Regions from separate parts of the Sphingopyxis sp. GW821-FHT10B01 genome, predicted to be linked through region 2. Evidence: riboswitches for the same ligand, from Rfam matches in the RefSeq annotation. Region 2 holds a riboswitch; each other region holds the start of a gene.
The links. Region 2 has a riboswitch for cobalamin ahead of AC07NV_RS01235 (TonB-dependent receptor plug domain-containing protein). Riboswitches for the same ligand answer to the same signal wherever they lie in the genome.
Positions count from the first base shown of each region.

Region 1: it holds a riboswitch for cobalamin, as region 2 does, so the genes downstream of both, metE (5-methyltetrahydropteroyltriglutamate--homocysteine S-methyltransferase) here and AC07NV_RS01235 (TonB-dependent receptor plug domain-containing protein) in region 2, are expected to answer to the same signal.
Region 3: it holds a riboswitch for cobalamin, as region 2 does, so the genes downstream of both, AC07NV_RS08290 (TonB-dependent receptor plug domain-containing protein) here and AC07NV_RS01235 (TonB-dependent receptor plug domain-containing protein) in region 2, are expected to answer to the same signal.

Region 1 covers NZ_JBWKNS010000001.1:154,807-161,610, forward strand. The annotation lists gene AC07NV_RS00620 (PepSY-associated TM helix domain-containing protein) at 1-1, opposite strand, end outside; gene AC07NV_RS00625 (TonB-dependent siderophore receptor) at 15-2,153, opposite strand; cobalamin riboswitch at 2,271-2,489, shown strand; gene metE (5-methyltetrahydropteroyltriglutamate--homocysteine S-methyltransferase) at 2,608-4,920, shown strand; gene AC07NV_RS00635 (acyl-CoA thioesterase) at 4,907-5,305, shown strand; gene AC07NV_RS00640 (choice-of-anchor A family protein) at 5,309-6,394, opposite strand; gene AC07NV_RS00645 (DUF6445 family protein) at 6,558-6,804, opposite strand, start outside.
Region 2 covers NZ_JBWKNS010000001.1:283,847-290,650, forward strand. The annotation lists gene AC07NV_RS01215 (carotenoid oxygenase family protein) at 1-479, shown strand, start outside; gene AC07NV_RS01220 (class I adenylate-forming enzyme family protein) at 481-2,172, shown strand; gene AC07NV_RS01225 (acetyl-CoA acetyltransferase) at 2,174-3,403, shown strand; gene AC07NV_RS01230 (acetyl-CoA C-acyltransferase) at 3,407-4,561, shown strand; cobalamin riboswitch at 4,615-4,833, shown strand; gene AC07NV_RS01235 (TonB-dependent receptor plug domain-containing protein) at 5,012-6,804, shown strand, end outside.
Region 3 covers NZ_JBWKNS010000002.1:802,001-808,804, forward strand. The annotation lists gene AC07NV_RS08270 (histidine phosphatase family protein) at 1-440, opposite strand, end outside; gene cobT (nicotinate-nucleotide--dimethylbenzimidazole phosphoribosyltransferase) at 437-1,453, opposite strand; gene AC07NV_RS08280 (DUF1636 domain-containing protein) at 1,450-1,857, opposite strand; gene AC07NV_RS08285 (hypothetical protein) at 1,857-2,399, opposite strand; gene AC07NV_RS08290 (TonB-dependent receptor plug domain-containing protein) at 2,399-4,357, opposite strand; cobalamin riboswitch at 4,506-4,688, opposite strand; gene AC07NV_RS08295 (S41 family peptidase) at 4,764-6,236, opposite strand; gene AC07NV_RS08300 (RlmE family RNA methyltransferase) at 6,274-6,804, opposite strand, start outside.

The sequences.
Region 1 (6,804 bases), 130 kb from region 2:
CGGCTTCAGGTCCCCTAGAATTTATACCCCACTTCGACAAAGGCCGAGCGCGGTTCGCCGGGGAAATGGCCGCCGCGATCGTTGAAGCCCGACGCCGCATAGGTTTTGTCGAAGATATTGTCGACGCGCAGCCGCACGTCCCACGGCCCGCGCGTCCAGTTCACCGATCCGTCGAAGATGAAATAGGCATTCACCGGCTGGTTCGACAGGCTGATCCGCTTCGCCACATAATCGCCGCCGAACGCGAAGGCGAGACCGCTATCGGGGATCTGGTACCGGCTCCAGAACCCCAGCTTGGCTTTCGGTGCATTCGCAAAACGCCCGCTCGGCACCGAGTTGGTCGGCGGGGTCCGGCCATTATCCTTCGTAATCCGCGTATCGTTGAACGCATAGGTCACCGTCAGCACCCAATTGTCGGTCAGGTCGGCCGCGACGTCGAGGTCGAACCCCTTCGACGTCACTTCGCCGAATGCGATCATATTGTTGATGCCGTCGCCTTCGGGGTCGCCGCGCGGATCGGACTGGAGCAGATTCTGGCGCTTGATCTGGTATATCGACAGGCTGCTCTGGACCCGCCCCCCGAGCAGTGCGGTCTTGATCCCGCCTTCGATCATGTCGCCGGTTGTCGGGGCGAAGGGACCGCCCGCGCGCGGATCCTGCGCCGACGCCGATTGCGGTTCGAAACTCGTCGCATATTGGGTGAACAGCGAGATATCGTCGCGCACGCGCCAGACGAGGCCAAGGCGATAGGTCTCGTCGCTGCCCTTGAAACCGGTGCGTGCGCCGTTCGCGGCGATCGCGATATCCTCGAAACGGTCGGTGCGGATGCCCGCCACCGCGACCAGCCGCCCGATGGTCAACTCGTTCAGGGCATAGAATCCCCGGCGCTTGGTCTCGCTCGTCGTCCGCGTCTGCGCCGGCATAATATATTTGGCCGGATCGCACGCCTTGTAGACGGGGTTCACGAAATCCAGCGGACACGGCAGACCCGCGGCCGGGGTCGCGCGGCCGGTGAGCTGCGACGCCAGCGAAATTCCGTCGTCGGTGCTGTAATCGAACCCCGCAAGAACGCGGTTCGAAATCACATCCGAAAAGCGCGCCGACCAGACGGCATTGCCGCCGAACGACCAGATGCTACTGTCGCGAAGCTGGTCGCGATACTGGCGCGCCACCGCATCGAAACGGCCATCGCGGTTGCGGTCGAGCAAGGTGATCGGCTCGTGATATTTCTGCGTTTCAGTCGCGTCGATGCGCCGCGCGGTCAGGTCGACATGCAGATTGTCGGTCGGCTCCAGCTCCAGTTTGCCCTGGAACGCGGTCGAGCGCAGCTTCAGGAAATCGCTCGGCTCATTGTGGTTCCAGCGGCGGTCGGCGAGGAAATGGCCGTCGTTATCGACCGCGATCCCGCGCAGGCGGTTCGCCGCCAGATCCTGCTCGATCCGCCACACCTGCGCAGTCAGCTTCGCGATCCCGAGGTCGAAGGTGACCCCGCCGTCGAGCAGCAGCGATTTGTTGCCCGCGTGCGTGCGCGGCAGGTTGCGATCCTCGAAAAAGGCGCCGCCGCGCAGCGAAATGACGTCATTGACCGGTCCGGTTACCTCGACCTGCCCGCCGTAACGATCCCCGGTCCCGCCGACGATCTTCACCGACCCGGCAAAGGTCTGCGACGGCTTCTTGGTCACATAGTTGAACAATCCGCCCGGCGCGCTCTGGCCATAGAGCATGCCCGCGGGTCCCTTCAGAAACTCGACGCGCTCGATGTTGAACAGCTGCGGGACGGCAAAGCCGATATAGGGATCGCCGCGCAGCCCGTCGTAGAAATTCTCCTGCTGGCGGAAACCGCGCGCGGTCACGCCGGCATAGGAAAAGACGCTGACCCCCGAGATGTTCCGGTACAGGTCCTGCGCGTCGCGCGCGCCCTGATCCTCGATCAGTTGCGAGGTGATGACGGTGATCGACTGCGACGAGGCCAGCGGCTCGGTCGGCATCTTGCCGCTCGCGGTTTCCTCGATGCGATAAAGCTGCGACGCGCGGCCGGTGACGACGATCTCGTCGATTGCCGCGGAATCCTCCGCTGCCGCCTCTTCCGCCGCTGCCGCCATCGGCGCCATGGCCAGAGCCACCGCCGAGCCCATCATCATCTTGCGAATCATTCTCAACACCCTTTCGGGCGTGCCGATAGAGAGATTGCAAATCATTTGCAATATTCGCCGCCGGAGCCACATATAAAGAAATCTTTATATCTGACTTGACAACGGCCGGGCGCGGTCTATTCTTCACCCTGTCGAGGTTCTCCGCGTCCGCTACCCGGGCGTGGAGCTAAGACGGGAAGCCGGTGCGTCTCGAGAGGGGCAAGGCCGGCGCTGCCCCCGCAACTGTAAGCGGTGAGCGGCGGTCGATACGTGTCACTGGTCCGGCAAGGGACCGGGAAGGCCAGACCGCCGCGTCGATCCGTGAGCCAGGAGACCTGCCTCGTCAGATACGTCCTCCGGCGGGGTGTCCGGTCAGGCCGCATGCATGGCTGCGCCCGACCCTTGCTTTGCGGGCGCGGGGTCCCGTGCGTACGCGTCTGTCCGGCGCCTTGCCCCTTGCAAGGTGCTTGAAGAAATGACTGTCAGCGTCGCCACCCTCGGCTTTCCCCGCATCGGCCTCCGCCGCGAGCTCAAATTCGCGCTCGAAAGCTATTGGGCAGGCAAGACCAATCTCGCCGAACTGCAGACCGCGGCATCGGGCCTCCGCGCGCTGCACTGGACGCGGCAGAAAGCGCTCGGCGCCGACATCCTGCCCTCGAACGACTTCTCGCTCTACGATCATGTTCTCGACACCAGCGCGCTGATCGGCGCGATCCCGCCGCGCTACGACTGGGCGGGCGAGAGCGTCGATCCCGACCTCTATTTCGCGATGGCGCGCGGTGCCCAGGGGCCGTCCGCCTGCGGCCACGCCCACGACACCACCGCGCAGGAAATGACCAAATGGTTCGACACCAACTATCATTTCATGGTCCCCGAACTCACGGCAGGTCAGGTCTTCAAGATCGCCTCGACCAAGATTTTCGACGAGTTTGAGGAAGCCAGGGCGCTCGGCTACAACACCCGCCCCGTCCTCCTCGGCCCCGTCAGCTATCTGATGCTCGCCAAGGGCAAGGCGGTCGAACCGCTCGCATTGCTGCCGCAGCTGCTCGACACCTATGCCGAAATCCTCGCTCGCCTCGCGAAACAAGGCGCCGAATGGGTGCAGATCGACGAGCCCTGCCTCGTCCTCGATCTCTCGGCCGAACAGCGCACCGCCTTCGAACGCGCCTACGCCCGCCTCGCGACCCGCGGCCCCAAACTCATGCTCACCACTTACTTCGGCGGCCTCGGCGACAATCTGGGACTCGTCGCCGACCTCCCCGTCCACGGCCTCCACATCGACCTCGTTCGCGCGCCCGAACAGCTCGAACCCGCACTGGCAAAACTTCAGCCGCACGTCCTGCTCTCGCTCGGCGTCATCGACGGCCGCAACATCTGGCGCGCGAACCTCCCCGACCTCTACTGGCGCCTCAAGGAACTGGCCGGCAAACGCGACCTCATTCTCGCGCCCTCCTGCTCGCTCCTCCACACCCCCGTCGACCTCGCGCTCGAAACGTCACTCGATCCCGAAATCGCCCAGTGGCTGAGCTTCGCGGTGCAAAAGATCGAGGAACTCGCCGCGCTCGCGAAAGCGCTCAACGAAGGCGAGGACGCGAGCTTCGCCGCCTTCTCGGCCTCGCGCATCGCCGCGGTCGCGCGCCAGACCTCGCCTAAGATCCACGATCCCGCGGTTGCGCAGCGCCTCGCCGCGCTCGACGCGGCCGCCACCAACCGCACCTCGCCCTTCGCGACCCGCCGCGACGCGCAACACAAGCGCCTCGCCCTCCCCGCCTATCCGACGACGACGATCGGCAGCTTCCCGCAGACTCCCGAGGTCCGCAAGGCGCGCGCCGCGCACATCAAGGGCGAGATCGACGATGCCGCCTACGACCAATATCTCCGCATCGAAACGCGTGCCGCGGTCAAATGGCAGGAGGAGATCGGGCTCGACGTCCTCGTCCACGGCGAGTTCGAGCGCAACGACATGGTGCAATATTTCGGCGAGCAGCTCGCCGGCTTCGCCTTCACCCGCGCCGGCTGGGTGCAAAGCTATGGCTCGCGCTGCGTCCGTCCGCCCATCCTCTATGGCGACGTCTCGCGCCCCGCGCCGATGACCGTCGACTGGTGGCGCTATGCACAGGACCAGACCGGCTTGCCCGTGAAGGGCATGCTCACCGGCCCCGTCACGATCCTCAACTGGTCCTTCGTCCGCGACGATCAGCCGCGCGAGACCAGCTGCCGCCAGATCGCGCTCGCGATCCGCGACGAGGTGCAGGATCTCGAGGCCGCCGGCGCCGCGATCATCCAGATCGACGAGGCGGCGCTCCGCGAAGGCCTCCCCCTTCGCCGCAGCGAATGGCAGCATTATCTGGACTGGGCGGTCGAAAGCTTCCGCATCGCGTCGTCGGGCGTGCGCGACGACACGCAGATCCATACGCATATGTGCTATTCGGAGTTCAACGACATCATCCGCGCGATCGGCGCGATGGACGCCGACGTCATCTCGATCGAGACTGCGCGGTCGCAAATGGAGCTGCTCGACGCCTTCGCCAGCTATGCCTATCCGAATGAAGTCGGCCCCGGCGTCTACGACATTCACAGCCCGCGCATCCCGGCCGAGCGCGAGATGACCGACCTTCTCACCCTCGCCGGCAAGCATGTCCCGCCGCAGCAGATCTGGGTAAACCCCGATTGCGGGCTCAAGACGCGCAAGTGGGACGAGGTGCGTCCCGCGCTCGTCGCCATGGTCGCCGCCGCGCAGGCGATGCGGACGAAAGCCCGCATCAAGGAGGCCTATGATGCAAACTGAGGCGGCCATGCCCACCGGCCAGCCCGCCGTCCGCGTCACCGCGATGCCCGCCAACGCCAATGTCTATGGCGATATTTTCGGCGGCTGGCTGATGGCGCAGATGGACCTTGCCGCCTCCTCGGTGGCCTCGCGCCACGCGCGCGGCCGCGCGGTGACGATCTCGGTGGAAGGCATGACCTTCCACCGTCCCGTCTTCGTCGGCGACGAGGTGTCCGTCTTCGGGCGCCTCGTGCAGGTAGGCCGCACCTCGATGCACGTCGAAGTCGAAGCCTGGGCCCGCGACCGTCACGCCGACGAGGACAACAAGGTCACGCAGGCGGTGTTTATCTTTGTCGCGGTGGGGCCGGACAGGCGGCCGCGCGCGGTGCGGCCGCTCGAAAGCTGAGTGTCAGGCGTCGCCGCCGCGCTTTGCCCGGCGGCGGCGCCACAGGATCAATCCGCCGACGCCCAGCCCGAACAGCCCGAACATCCCCGGCTCGGGCACCGGCACCGCACCGCCGCTCGACCCGCCGCCCGACGACCCGCCGCTCGAGCTTCCCCCCGCCGGCGGCGTCACATAGCCGCCCTTGAATGTCCCGATGTGCATCTCGCCATTCTGCTTCAGATTGCCGAACACCGCCGAACCCTGAATATAATTGCGCGTTTCGGCATCGGCGAGCGGGGCCAGCACCGAACCGCCCCATGCCGTCGTCAGCTTGAGCGTCTCGGCATCGGGGAAATTCCAGATCACCCGTTCGCCCAGATTGTTTGTCCCGCCGAGGAAATTGTCGTTGAGATTGATCGACCGGCCGCTGACATTGACGATCGCGGTGTCGGCGCCGTTCAGGTTGAACTGGATCTCGCCGATCCGGTCGAGGTCGGCGGCGGTAATGTTGAACACCGCCAGCCCCTGGGCATTGGGCTGCGCGTTGAACGTGCCGCGGTTGCCCTGCACGCTCAACTGGCTGTTCGCGGTCAGCGTGCCCATGTCGAACGACAAGCTGCCCATGCTGCTTTTCAGCTCGGTCTTGCTCTGTTGCAGCCCCAGTCCGAACGCCGGGTTGCTGGCGTCGAGGTTCGAAATCACGGTGTTCTGGTTGACGTTGGTGTTGCTGATCGTCCCGCCGACCTTGACCGTCTGGTTCGGGCCGTTGAGGTTGAAGCCGCTCGACACATTGCCGCCGATCACCGCCCCCGATCCGTTGTTGAGATTCTTGTGGCTGCCGGTGACGTTGCCGACGACGGTCAGCCCCGGCTGGCCGTTCGGCGAGGTCGTCGCGCGGATGCCGTAATTCGACGAATTGCCGCTGAGGTTGCCGCCGACGAAGGTCCGCCCCTCGACCTCGGACGAGGATTCGAGGTTGCCGAGCACGACGAGATTCCATTCGCGCAGCGCGTCGATGCCGGTGATCGTCTTGCTCTGTGCGAGCACGGGAAGCGTCAGCGCGGTCGCCACAAGCGCGGCGGGGAACAGGATGCGGGTCGGGAAAGACAAGGGTTTATCGTCCGTTTTCAAAAGGAAGGCGCGGGCGCCCATAGGGCGTTCGTCGCTCTCTTTACACCAGACTGCGACAAACCGTTGTCCCGTTGTGAAACAGCGGCCCGAAAGCGTCGCGCAGCCGTGGTAAAATTGCGGCGGGCGCAGATCGGGAAAGACTTCAGCCGATCGAAAGGAAGGCCGTTACCGTCAGCCGCCCCGTGCCGGGGTCCGCCGACAGCGAATTGTCCGGCGAAATCGCCCCGCTGTGCAGGTTCCAGCTGCGATAGAGCAGCGCCCGATTGTAGCGCGCCGGCTCGGTCCGGATGCATTCGAACAGCGGCGTGTCGCCCCGCACATATCCCGGCGGCGGCACCCCGCCGTGGCGCATCTCGAAATCGAGATGCCGGAAAAACAGCTCGCGCCGC
Region 2 (6,804 bases):
TCAAGCCGCGGCTCCACCGCTGGCGCTTCAATTTGAAGACCGGCGAAACGGTCGAAGAACGCCTCGACGACCGCGATCTGGAATTCGGGATGTTCAACCATCGCTATGCCGGCAAGCCCTATCGCTATGCCTATAGCGCGATCCCCGAGCCGGGCTGGTTCCTGTTCCGCGGACTCGTCAAGCACGATCTGAATGCGCGAACGAGCCAGTCCTACGAGTTCGGCCCCGGCCGCTTCGGCAGCGAGGCGCCCTTCGCGCCGCGGATCGATGCGAAGGACGAGGATGACGGCTATCTCGTCTCGTTCATCGCCGACCTTGACACCGACACGTCCGAATGCGTGCTGATCGACGCGAAGAATGTCGCAGCGGGGCCGGTGTGCCGGATCATCCTGCCCGAGCGCATCTGTTCGGGAACGCACACCGTGTGGGCGAGCGGCGACGATATCGGGATGGCCGACAACAGCGTGCTGGCCGCCTGAGATGATCGCGGCGGGAGAGGATAAGAGGCGGCAGCACCGGACAAGCGGCTGGTGGGGCGACAAGAGTTTCGCCGACCTGTTTTTTGCCAATGCGGTGGCGCATCCCGATCGGCTGGCGCTGGTCGATGCCCCCAATCGCGGCGACTTCGCTTTTGGCGAACCGCAGCGGCTGACCTATGCCGAGCTGGAAGCCGAGATCGACCGGATCGCGGGGGCGCTGGTCGTTGCGGGGGTTGGCAAGGACGATGTGCTGCTCGTCCAGTTGCCCAACATCAGCGAATTCGTCGCACTCTATTTCGCGGCGGCGCAGATCGGTGCGATCGTCAGCCCCGCGGCGGTGCAATATCGCAGCCACGAGCTGAAGGGCATGATCGGCGTCGTCGAGCCCAAGGCGTTCGTCTGCGCGACGACGGTCAAGGGATGCGACCATGTCGGTGTCGCGGCGCCGTTGCTGGGTGGCATCCGCCTGATGACCTTTGGTCCCAATCCGCCTGCGGGCGCGCTCGACCTGTCCACCGCAGCGGGCGACGAAGCCGCACTCGCGGCGCACGTCGCGGCGAACCCCGTCGATGCCGACGATATCTTCACCATCTGCTGGACCTCGGGCACCACCGGCGTGCCCAAGGGCGTCCCGCGCAGTCACAATCACTGGATCGCGGTCGCGGGTGCTGGCTATGAGGCGATGAAGGTCGGACCGGGCGATGTCCTGCTCAACCCCTTCCCGCTCATCAACATGGCGAGCATCGGGGGCATCACGATGTGCTGGCTGACGAGCGCAGGGACGATGGTGCTGCACCATCCTTTCGATCCCGGCATCTACCTTCAGCAGATCGCGACCGAACGGCCGAGCCTGACAATCGCCCCGCCCGCGGTGCTCAACATGCTGCTGCAGAATGAAGCGCTGCTGGCATCGGTCGACCTGTCGAGCCTGCGCGTCATCGCCTCGGGCTCGGCGCCGCTCGCGCCCGCGATGGTGCGCGGGTTCCAAGAAAAACTCGGCATCATCATCGTCAATGTCTTCGGATCGAACGAGGGGATGAGCTTCATCACCGGCGAGGGCGAGATGCCCGACCCCGACAAGCGCGCAAGCCTGTTCCCGCGGCGTGGCACCTATCAGCGCCCCTATGGCGAAGGCCGCGCCCCCAATATCGAGAGCCGCCTCGTCCCGCCCGGCGGCGGCGATGCGATCGAGGAAGACGGTGTATCGGGCGAACTCCAGATTCGCGGACCGACCTTGTTCGAAGGCTATCACAGCGCCCCGGAGCGCACTGCCGAAGCCTTTACCGACGACGGCTGGTTCCGCACCGGCGACCTGTTCGAGATCGCCGAGGGCGGCGACTTCTATCGCTTTGTCGGGCGTTGCAAGGATCTGATCATCCGCGGCGGGGTGAACATCTCGCCCGAGGAAATCGACCAGTTGCTCGGCGGCCATCCGTTGCTCACCGAGGCCTGCGTCTTTTCGCTGCCCGACCCGACGATGGGCGAGCGGATCGGCCTTGCCTATGTGCCGCGCGGTACTGACGACGTCGGGATCGGCGAGGTCGCCGACTATCTGCGCGGGCACGATCTCGCGGTGTTCAAACTGCCCGAGCGATTGTTCCGCTTCGACGCGCTGCCGCGCAACGTCACCAACAAGGTGATGCGCAGCGACGTGCGCGAAATGGCGCTCGCCACTCTCGAAAAGGAAGCCTGACATGGCGAAAGACGTCTTCATCCTCGGCGGCGCGCAGAGCGATTTCGCGCGCAACATGGAACGCGAGGGCGGCGGGTTGTTCGAGCTGTTCCGCGACGTTGCCGAAGCGGCATTCACCGCAACCGGCATCGAGCCCAAAGAGGTCGAGACCGCGCATGTCGGCAATTTTGTCGGCGAATTGTTCGCGGGACAAGGCCAGCTCGGCGGCTTCTTCGGCCATGTCCATCCCGACCTTGCGGGCATCCCGGCGTCGCGCCACGAAGCCGCCTGCGCGTCGGGCAGCATCGCGGTCCTTGCGGCCGCTGCCGAGATCGAAGCCGAGCGCTATGGCCTCGCGCTGGTGCTCGGCATCGAGCTGATGCGCAACGTCCCCGGCCAGCGCGCCGCCGAATATCTGGGCGCCGCCGCGTGGGCGGGGCGCGAGGCGCAGGAGGCGCGGTACCTGTGGCCGTATATGTTCGCGCAGGTCGCCGAGGAATATGACGAGCGCTTCGGACTCGATCGCGCCCATCTGCGCGGGATTTCCGCCAATAATTTCGCCAATGCCAAGCGCAATCCGAACGCACAGACGCGCGGCTGGGCGATGACCGACGACCATCTGGGCGAGAATGATGCGGTCAATCCGCTGATCGAGGGCAGCTTGCGCAAATCGGATTGCGGGCAGGTCACCGACGGTGCGGCGGCGATTTTTCTCGCGTCGGCGGAAGTTGCCGAAAGTGTCGCGCAGCGTAGGGGGGTTTCGATCGACACTTTCCCGCGGATCAAGGGGTGGGGGCATTCGACCGCACCGCTGCTCTATTCGACCAAGATACTGAAAAGTAAAGATAATCACTATGTCTTCCCGAGCGTGCGCAAGGCGATGATGGACGCGCTGCGCCGCGCCGAAATGCCCGATGTCTATGCATGCGACGGGGTGGAAGTGCATGATTGCTTCTCGATCACCGAATATATGGCGATCGACCATTTCGGAATCACCCCGCCGGGCGAAAGCTGGCGCGCGATCGAGGACGGGACGATCGCGCTCGGCGGCAGGCTGCCGGTCAATCCGTCGGGCGGGCTGATTGGGCTGGGCCATCCGGTCGGCGCGACAGGGGTGCGGATGCTGCTCGACAGCTGGCGACAGGTCACCGGCAACGCCGGGGACTATCAGGTCGAGGGCGCGAAGAATTTCGCGACGTTCAATGTCGGCGGCAGCGCGACGACCGCGGTCAGCTTCGTCGTCGGCGTCTGATCTTTGAACGTTTATCTTTATGATGCGGTGCGCACGCCGCGCGGCAAGGCGCGGCCCGATGGCGGGCTCGCGGCGCTGAGCCCGCAGGAGCTGGTGCGTAGCCAAGCGGCGGCGCTTGCGACACGCTGCGGCGATGTTGCACGCGCTCCCGACGCGTTGCTGCTCGGCTGCGTGACGCAGAGCGGCGCGCAGGGCGGGCATGTCGCGATGCTGGCAAAACTCCAAGCTGGGCTGCCCGACGCGACCGCGGCGCACAGCATCAACAATTATTGCGCGTCGGGCCTGTCGGCGATCGGCCAGGCGATTGCAAAGGTCGCGAGCGGCGAAGCGTCGCATATCCTCGCGGGCGGCGTCGAGTCGATGAGCCAGAGCCCCTTCCTCGGCGACCGCGCGGCCTTTTACGGCAACGACGAATTGCCCCCGCGCGCCCGCTTTGTCCCGCCCGTGCTCGCAGCCGACCGTTTGGCAAACGCCGAAGGCATAGGTCGCCCCGACCTCGACGCCGTCACCCTCGCCTCGCAGCAGAAGGCGGGCGCGGCCGAAGGCGATGCCGCGCTCCAGAAATCGCGGATCGCCACCGGGCCGCTGGCCGGCGAAGAGTGCATCCGCCCGCAAACGACGGCCGCATCGCTTGCCGCCGCCCCGCCCGCGTTCGGCGAACTGCAGCAGCAATATGCGGGCGCGCTCGAAGGCGCGACCTTCGAGGCGCTGCACAGCATCGCCCACGCGCCGCCGATCTGCGACGGCGCGGGGCTCGCGCTGGTCGGCGGCGAAGGCCTTGGCCCCTCTCCGCGCGCACGCGTCGTCGCCTTTGCCGAAAGCGGCGGCGACCCGGCCGCGTCGCTGACCGCAGGCTTTGCGGCGATGGACAAGGTGCTGACGCGCGCCGGGCTGACGCTCGCCGACTTCGACCGCATCGAGTTTATGGAAGCCTTTGCCGTCACCATCGCCAAATTCCTGCGCGACCGCGACGCCGACCCGGCGCGCGTCAATGTGAGCGGCGGCCATCTGGCGAAGGGCCATCCGATGGGCGCCAGCGGCGCGATCCTGACCTCTACCCTGCTCGACGCGCTCGATGCGTGCGGTGGTCGATACGGGCTTGTCGTGCTGACCGGCGCGATGGGTGTGGGCGCCGCGATGATCGTCGAGCGTCAATAAGCCGATTGCGCAAAACCGCGATTCCGCTATGTGCCGCGCGTGCGGGGTCTTTCCCGCGCATGATCGCACCGGTGCCCGAAAGGGCTTAAAACGGGAACACGGTGAAGGGGTTCGTCCTGACCCCCCTAAGCCGAGGCTGTCCCTGCAACTGTAAGCGGCGAGCGCGATGCACCGGTCCGAAGCTTTCGGATCAGCCACTGGGGTCACCTGGGAAGGCGTGCATCAAGCCCTGACCCGCGAGCCAGGAGACCTGCCGGCGTGGGTCGCTCAATGCCAAGGCCCAGGGAAAGGCCGCGGCACGGAGGTTTCCGTCGAGCGACGACCAAGCGGCTGGAGCCGCTTCGGTGCCGGGGCCGCAGGCATTACGCCACTTGCGATGCCGGCATCGGTCGATCGCGTCCCACGCATCGGCAGGCTCCACCTTCGTTGCCGGCGTGCGGGGAGCTTCCCATGTTGAAATTCACGACCATTTCCTTGGCTGTATTGGCGACGGCGACGCCGGCGCTTGCCGAAACAGCCGACAGCGAGCGCCCCGGCGACGAGATCATCGTCACCGCCTCACGCTCGGGTGAAGGCGTGCCCGCGAACCAGCTTGGCTCCTCGGTCACGGTCATCGACAATGAAGCGCTGCAATTGCGCCAGACGCGCGTCGTCTCCGATGTCCTGCGCGACGTGCCGGGCGTTGCGGTGACGCGCATCGGCGCGATCGGCGGGCAGACGCAGATCCGCATCCGCGGCTCCGAGAGCAACCATGTCCTCGTGCTGATCGACGGCATCGAGGCGGCCGATCCCTATCAGGGCGAATATGATTTCGGTACACTGATCGCCGATTCCGCCGCGCGTATCGAGGTGCTGCGCGGCCAGCAATCCTCGCTCTACGGCTCCGACGCGATCGGCGGCGTGATCAACTATATCACCCTGTCGGGCCGCGAAGCGCCGGGATATAGCGCGCGGATCGAGGGCGGATCGTTCGGGACGATCAGCGGCGGCGCGCGCGCCGCCGGCGCATCGGGTGCGTTCGATTATGCCATTTCGGGCAGCTATTACGGCACCGACGGCTATCCGACCGCGCGCGGCGGTACGCGCGATGTCGGGTCGGACAGCATCGGCGCGACCGCCAAGGTCAACTGGACGCCGAGCGAGGCGTTCAAACTGACCGGCGTGCTGCGTTACAGCCACACCAACGCCGACACGAACAACAGCGAGTTCGATACCAGCAGCCCGCTGTTCGGTTATACCGTCGACAGCCCCGGCGTGTATTTCAAGAATGAGGCGTTTTTCGGCCTGCTCTCGGCGCAGCTCACCGCGCTCGACGGGCGCTGGGTCAACACGCTGTCAGGTCAGTTCGCCGACACGAAGCGCAAAGGTTTCAGCCCCTTCGGCCTCGACTATGGCAACAAGGGGCAGCGCTATAAGGGCAGTTTCACCTCGGCGTTCAGCTTCGGCACCGAAGCGGTCAGGCACCGGCTGACCGGCGCGGTCGACGTCGAGCGCGAGAATTTCCAGACGCTGACCCCCGGCGGTTTTCCGGGCGAAAAGCACGCGAACAACCTGGGCGTCGTCGGGCAATATGAACTGCTCGCGGGCGACCTCTCGCTCGGCGCGTCGGTGCGGTACGACGACAACAACCGCTTCGACGATGCGACGACGTGGCGCGTGCAGGGCAGCTATCGCCTGCCGACCGGGACGCGCGTCCGCGCCGCCTATGGCACCGGCGTCAAGAACCCCGGCTTCTTCGACCTTTATGGTTTTGTCGATGGCACCTACATCGGCAACCCGAACCTGAAGCCCGAAAAGTCCAAGGGTTGGGAAGCCGGGCTGGAGCAGAGCTTTGGCGCAAACGACTGGGCCACGATCGGCGCGACCTGGTTCGATTCCAAGCTGAAGAACGAGATCTTCATCGACTATCCGCCGCCGAATTTCGACGCGACGCCGGGGAACCGCACCACCGATAGCAAGCAGCACGGCATCGAAGCCTTTGTCAGCGCGCGGCCAATCCCGCAGATCCGGTTCGATCTGGCGTACACATGGCTCAAGGCCGAGGAAAATGGCGTACGCGAGGCGCGTCGGCCAAAGCATGTGGCGAGCCTCAACACCACGGTGTTCAGCACCGATCAGCGTTTTTCGGGCACGCTGACCGTCCGCTACAATGGCCGGACCGACGACTTCGCTTTCACCGACCCCAGCTATATTCCGGTGACGGTGTCGATGAAGGAATATGTGCTGGTGAACCTTGGTGCCGA
Region 3 (6,804 bases), on a different contig from region 2:
GCGGCGCGCATGGCGCCGCCATGGGTAACGATCAGCGTCGGGGTCGGGTCAAGGTCGGCGATCGCCGCCGACACACGCGCCACCAGCGCCGACCAGCGTTCGCCGCCGGGGGGCGGGTTGGCATCGGGATCGTTCCAGAAGCCGCCGAGCGCGCCCGGATCGACCCTGCTCGCCGCCTTGCCGTCCCAGTCGCCGAAATCGAGTTCGCGCCAGCGCGGATCGATGGTCGGCGTGACGCCCGCGGCCTTGCCGATCGCTTCGCCGGCATCGCGGCTGCGCCGAAGATCCGAAGCGACAAGCTTTTCGATGCCGAGATCTTCCGCTTGCGCCACGCACGCGGCGATGCCTTCCGCGGTCGGTGCGCCATCGGTGCGGCCCATCAGCAATCCCGGCGTTTCGGGTGCGCCGTGGCGCAGCAGATGGAGCGCAAAGCCGGTCACAGCGATGCCGAAACCTGCGCCTCGGCAAAGGTCGCCATCTTGTCGTGCGCGGCGAGCGCGCTGCGGATGATATTCGCGGCGACCGCCGCACCGCTGCCTTCGCCGAGCCGCATGTCCAGCTTCAGCAGCGGATGGAGGCCAAGCAGGTCGAGCAGGCGCTTGTGCCCCGGTTCGGCCGAGCAATGGCCCGCGATGCAATGCGCGGTTATCGCGGAATTGTCGGCCGCGAGCGGGGCGATTGCCGACGTGCAGATGAAACCGTCGAGCAGCACCGGCACACCGAGCTGGCGCGCGCGCACGATTGCACCGGCGATCGCGGCAATTTCGCGCCCGCCGACACGGCGCAGCGTCTCGAACGCCGAGCGCGGCGCGTCGGCGTGGAAGGCCATGGCCCGATCGACGACCTGCAGCTTGCGCGCGACGCCATGGCCGTCGATTCCGGTGCCGGGGCCGACCCATTCCGCCGCATTGCCGCCAAGGCTGCGGGCACAGAGCGCGGCCGCCGCCGTCGAATTACCGATCCCCATTTCGCCAACTATGATCAGGTCGAGATCGGCCTCGACGGCGGCAGCGCCGCGATTCAGCGCATCGAGGCATTCGTCCTCGGTCATCGCGGCGGCGACGGTGAAATCGGCGGTCGGCCGGTCGAGGTCGAGCGCGATGACCGTGAGTTCAAGCCCCGCTGCGCCCGAGAGCGCGTTGATCGCGGCGCCGCCGTTCGCGAAATTGGCGACCATCTGGGCGGTGACGCTGGCCGGGAAGGCGCTGACCCCGTGGACGGTGACGCCATGATTGCCGGCGAAGATGGCGGCGCGTGCGCGGTCGATCCGCGGCCGCGCACGGCGCTGCCAGCCGGCAAAGAATATCGCAAGCTCTTCCAGCCGCCCGAGCGATCCCGCGGGTTTGGTCAGTTCGGCTTGCCGAACCCGTGCGTCCGCCTCGGCATCGGGGTCGGGCTCGCGCAGGTTGGCGAGCGCGGCCTCGAAGGCGTCAAGCGACGGAAAACTGGTCATTCGGCGATAAATCCTGGCGGCGGGGTGCGGGTGATGAAATGGCCTTTGACGCCTTCGGGCCAAAGAGAAAAGGGGACGCGGCCATGTTCGCTCGCGGCATAGTGGACTGCATAGTCGAGGATGGCACGTGCCGAATCGTCGTTGCCCTGAAACCGGCCCATGACATAGCCGACCTTGTCGGGCGCGCGCAGGTGGACGGTGCAAAAATCCTGGCACGCGAACAGGCACGCCATTTCCTGCACCGCGATGCCGGCGTAGCGTGGTTCGTCTTCCTTGAGGCGCCGCAGCGCCGCGACGAGCCGCGCGCCGCCGCGCACGCCGCCGGCGTCGTCCCGGGACTCGCGGCTGTGGCGGCACGTGTTGCACACCACCACCGCGGGCCCCGGGTCGACGCGCGTCAGCATTATGCGGCTATCGGCTGCGGCGGGGCGGGAACACCCACCGCGACGAGCGCGCGATAGAGGGCATAGAGCCCGATCAGGATCGCGCCGTTGCGGACAAATTGCTCGGCGAGCAGGTCGGGCGCCATCGCGGTGTGCAGCCCGCCGAGAACCAGCGCCCATGCGAGGATGATGCCCTTGAACGCGGTAAAGCCCGCCGCATAAGCGAGGCTCAGCCGCGCCGCGACCGAGCGATAGTTCAGCGCGCTCAGCACCGCATAGCTGGCGAGCACCGAGCCCACCGCTGCGGTGCAGAGCCCGGCACCCCATGCCAGCGTGCTTCCGTCGCGCGGATAGCCGAGCAGGAAGAAACCGACGAACTGGCTCGCCGCCCACGCGAGCAGCATCAGCAGGATGCCGCCCCGGCGGCGCATATGCACCGCCGCAAGCGCCGCGAGCGCCGGAAAGGGCGTCGCGCAGGCGAGCGCGAGCGTCGTCGCGGTGCTCGCGGCGGTCAGCAGCGAGACCCAGAGCGCCGACGCGCCGCGCTGCGACAGCGCCGCCATCAGAAGCGCCCCCGGATGCCGGCGTAGATGCTGCGGCCGAGCGACCCATAGCGGAAGGCGGTCATATATTGCTCGTCGAAGACATTTTCGGCGCGGGCGAACAGCTTCACATTGTCCGCCAGCGCATATTCGGCGCGCAGGTCGACGAGCGTATAATCGTCGAGCCGCTGGGCGTTGCTCGCATTGTCGTAGCTTTTGCCCGACCAGCGCACCGCCGCGCCGAGTTCGAGCCCGAAATCGAAGCCGTAGCTCGCCGACGCATTGGCGGTCTGACGCGGACGGCGCGGCAGCCATTTGCCGAAATTAGCGGTGCCGGGCGAGCGATCCTCGGCGACGATCCAGCTGTAATTGCCGTCGAGCTTCAGTCCGCCGAGGGTCAGCGCGGCTGCGGCTTCGATGCCATGCGCTTCGCTGCGCGAAACGTTCGAATAATAGCCGAAGCGCCGCGTCGTCGGATTGCCCGGCACGAAGCACATCGGGTTGGTCGTCGTCGACGAACAGCTGTTATAGATGATCTGGTTCGTCGTCTTGCGGTCGAACCAGGTCGCGCCGACGACCAGCCTGGAATCGAACAGATGCTGTTCGATGCCGGCTTCCCAGCCATGCGCTGCCTCGGGATCGAGCGCGACATTCCCATATTCGCTGAACAGCTGATACAGCGACGGCGCCTTGAAGCCTTCGCCATAGCTCGCGCGCAGGACGGTCCCGGTGGAGAGCCGCCACACGCCGCCTGCGGCGAACAAAGTCTGGCCGCCGTAGCGATCGTGATCGTCGTAACGAACGCCGCCATTGAGCGTCAACCCGTCGACCGGTTCGACGCTGAGCTGGCCATAAACGCTCGTCAGCTCGGCCTTGCCGCGTGCAAAAGCCGGAACCGGCGTTGCAAGCGACGCCGCGGGCGAGCGGCTGCGGAAATCCGAACGCTCATTCTCGACCCCGAAGATCGCGGTGATGCGGTCGGAGATGTCGAAGCTGCCCTGATATTCCCAGCGTTTGTTCTTGCCGTCGGCCTCGAAGCTCTGCGGCCGCGCGCGGTCGGGGTTGAAATTGTCGCGGTTGGTGTCGGTATAGGCAAAAGCGACGCGGTTGCGGAAGCGTCCGCCGACGAGGTCGACATTCAGCCCCGCATAGCCGACGAACTCCTTGTTCTGCCCGTAATCATTGCTGTCGACGTTGAAGCCGTCGAATTCGACGCGGCCGCTCGAATAATAGCCGCGCACGTCGACGCTGACATTGTCGGCCAGCGCCAGTTCGGCGCGACCCGAAACGCTCTGGTTGCGATAGCCGTCGCGCTCGACCCCGCCGAACGCCCTGGCGTGCGACGAGACGCCGTCGGTGGTGAAACGCTGACCGCCGATGCGCCAGCTCAACGGACCGGTGCGGCCGCCGATCGCGGCGCGCGCATTCACCGTTTCGCGCGATCCGGCTTCAAGATCGAAGCTGCCTTCGATCGATTTTTCGGGCGACGCGGTCACAACATTGACCACCCCGCCGATCGCCTGGCTGCCCCACAGGATCGACTGCGGCCCGCGCAGCACTTCGATCCGCGAAATGTCGCCGGCGAGCAAATTGGTGAAATTGAAGCCGCCGCCGGTCGACGAGGGATCGTTGAGCTTCACCCCGTCGATCACGACAACGGTATGATCGGACTCGGCGCCGCGGATGCGGAGCGATGTCGACGTGCCATAGCCGCCGTTGCGCGAAATGCTGATGCCCGGTGTGCGGAGCAGAAGCTCGGTGACGCCGATATCCTGCGCGCGGTCGATCGCGTCCTTGTCGAGCACGGCGATCGAGGCGGGCACTTCGTCGAGCGTCAGCGGCGCGCGCGTCGCGGTGACGATGATGCTGTCGCCATCGGCGGCGACGGCATGCGCGGTGGACGCCTCGTCGGCGGACGCCGCGGAGGATGCCGCCACGGCGGCAAGGCAGATCGAACTTCGGAAAACAAACTTGAACATTGGATACCCCATCGACAATGCCGCCCACGCGCGCGGAATCGATGCGGTTGTCCGTTGGGGACGCACGACATCGAGCCCGCGCGCGAACGCGGCCAGACTTGTCGTCATGCGGGTTTACCCCCGTCCGCCCGGAACACCCTGTCCGCGCGAAAGACGACGGCGACGGGCAGGTCTCCTGGCTTGCGGGTCAGCGCCGGTCGACCGCCTTCTCGGGACCGAAATCCCAATGGCAAGTGGCCGATGGCTCGCCGCGTACAGTTGCAGGGGCAGCCGGGGTTTTCCCGTTCCCTATTATCCCCGTCGCCGGGGAACCAGTCGCTTGCCGCGGCCGTTAGCCGCATTTTGCGGCTGCGGTCAATTGTTGCAGTGCAACCGTCGGCACGATCCCGATTGAAGCGGTACGATCCTAGAACAGCCCCGGCAGGTCGCGCTGCGCTGCGCTCGGTTGTTCGGCCATCAGCATTTCCTGCCTCGCCGGCGCCACGGCGCGGCTGCTCCGCGCCGCGGCGCCGGTGCTGGCATCGGCGATGCGTGTCGTGCACGCGGTGCCCGAAAGGAAATTGATCGCCGCGCGGACCGACGCTTCGCGCGGATCGCCGAGCGGCAGGCTCAGATCGTCGCCCGCGGCGCAGCTGTTCGCGATTTTCGGGGCCAGTCCGTCATAATAGGCGCTCGCGCCGGCCGAATTGCCCGTCGCAAAGGCGATGACACGCATCCGGTCGTCGCATTCGGCTTTGTCGAGCGCGATCTGGCCGACCGGCTTGCCATAGGTGTTGCTGCCGACCAGCGTCATGTTGGTGCCGAGATAGGGCAGCATCGAATTGATCACGAGTTCGCTCGCCGACGCGGTCGATCCGGTGCCGATGAAGGCGATTCGTGTCGGGGCGATCGATTCGGGTTGTGCGGCAAAATAGCGCGTTTCATTGTTGCCGGATGCCTTCGACGGCCGGAAGTTCATTTGCGAGAATATCTCGCTCGACGACCGGTTGCGCCCGAGCAGGTCGCCTATCAGCTCGGCCGTCGAAACGAGCCCGCCGCCATTATAGCGGAAGTCGATGATGACGTCGGTGACACCCTGATTGCGGAAATTCAGGAAGGCCGCGCGCAGCTGCGGATCCGCCGACGAGATAAAGGTGCGCAAATTGAGATAGCCGTAATTGCGACCGCCCTCGGCGATAATTTTGGCGCCGTAGCGGTCGGAAACCGGGTCGAGCGAATAGTCGGCCTTTGCCACCGTGACATCGCGGGTGCCGCTGGCGTCGGTAATACGCAGAACACGGCTGACCCCCGGATCGTTGGGACCGAGCGCATTGGTAAGGCCTGCGGTTCCTTCGGCGGCGACGATGCTCGAAGTGCTGCGCAAATTGCTGCTGTTGGTGCCGATCGCGACGATCGCGGTTCCGCGGTCGATGCCCGCAGCAAAGGCGGGTGCGCCTTCATAGGCCTCGGCGATGACGATGCGCTGGTTCACGGCATCATAGACCATGCGGACGCCGAGACCCGCGCTCGACCCGCTGGCGTAGAAGGCATTTTCTTCGGCGATCGAGGTGATGTAGGTGAAAAACCGGTCCTTGTTCAGCGCGCGCGCGGGCGCGACCAGCGCGTCGATATAGGATTGGACGTTGCCATGGCTCGCGGGACTGACGCCGCTCGCGACATCATTGGGGAACAGATACCATTCGTCGATGACGGCTTTGGCAAAGGCCTGACGCGACGCGAGCGCGCAATTTGCGGTCGGTGTGGGCGTCGGAGTTGGCGTCGGAGTGACGGTAACCGGGCCACCGCTTCCTCCGGTGCCCGACCCACCGCCGCCGCCGCACGATGCCAGCATCAGCGCTGCGAGCGTTACAGCCGCGACCGACTGCCTCGTCTTACCCATCGATCATGTCCCCCGGCTCGTTCAAATCGCTTTGCCTCTATTCGGCGTCCGTTTCTTCCGCACCCTGACGCCCTTTGAAACCCTGCGCGATAACATAGAGCTCGGGCGATCCCTTGCGGCTCGCCGGCGGTTTCGCGTGCTTCACCGTCGTGAAATGCCGCTTGAGCAGCGTCAGCAGCGTGTGGTCCGCGCCGCCTGCAAACACCTTGGCGACAAAAGCGCCGCCGGGCAGCAAGGTCTGCACCGCGAAATCGGCGGCGGTTTCGGCCAGCCCGATCGTGCGCAGATGGTCGGTCTGCTGGTGGCCGACGGTGTTCGCCGCCATGTCCGAAATGACGAGGTCGGGGGCGCTGCCGAGCGCCTCGATCAGCGCGTCGGGCGCTGCATCGTCCATAAAGTCCATCTCGAGGATCTCGACTCCCTCGATCGGCTCGCATGGCAAAAGGTCGATCCCCGCGACGCGCGCGCGCGGATTCGCCTTGCGGACGACCTGCGACCAGCCACCCGGCGTGATGCCCAGATCGACAACGGCGCGCGCTCTTTTGATAAAACCGAATTTCTCGTCGAG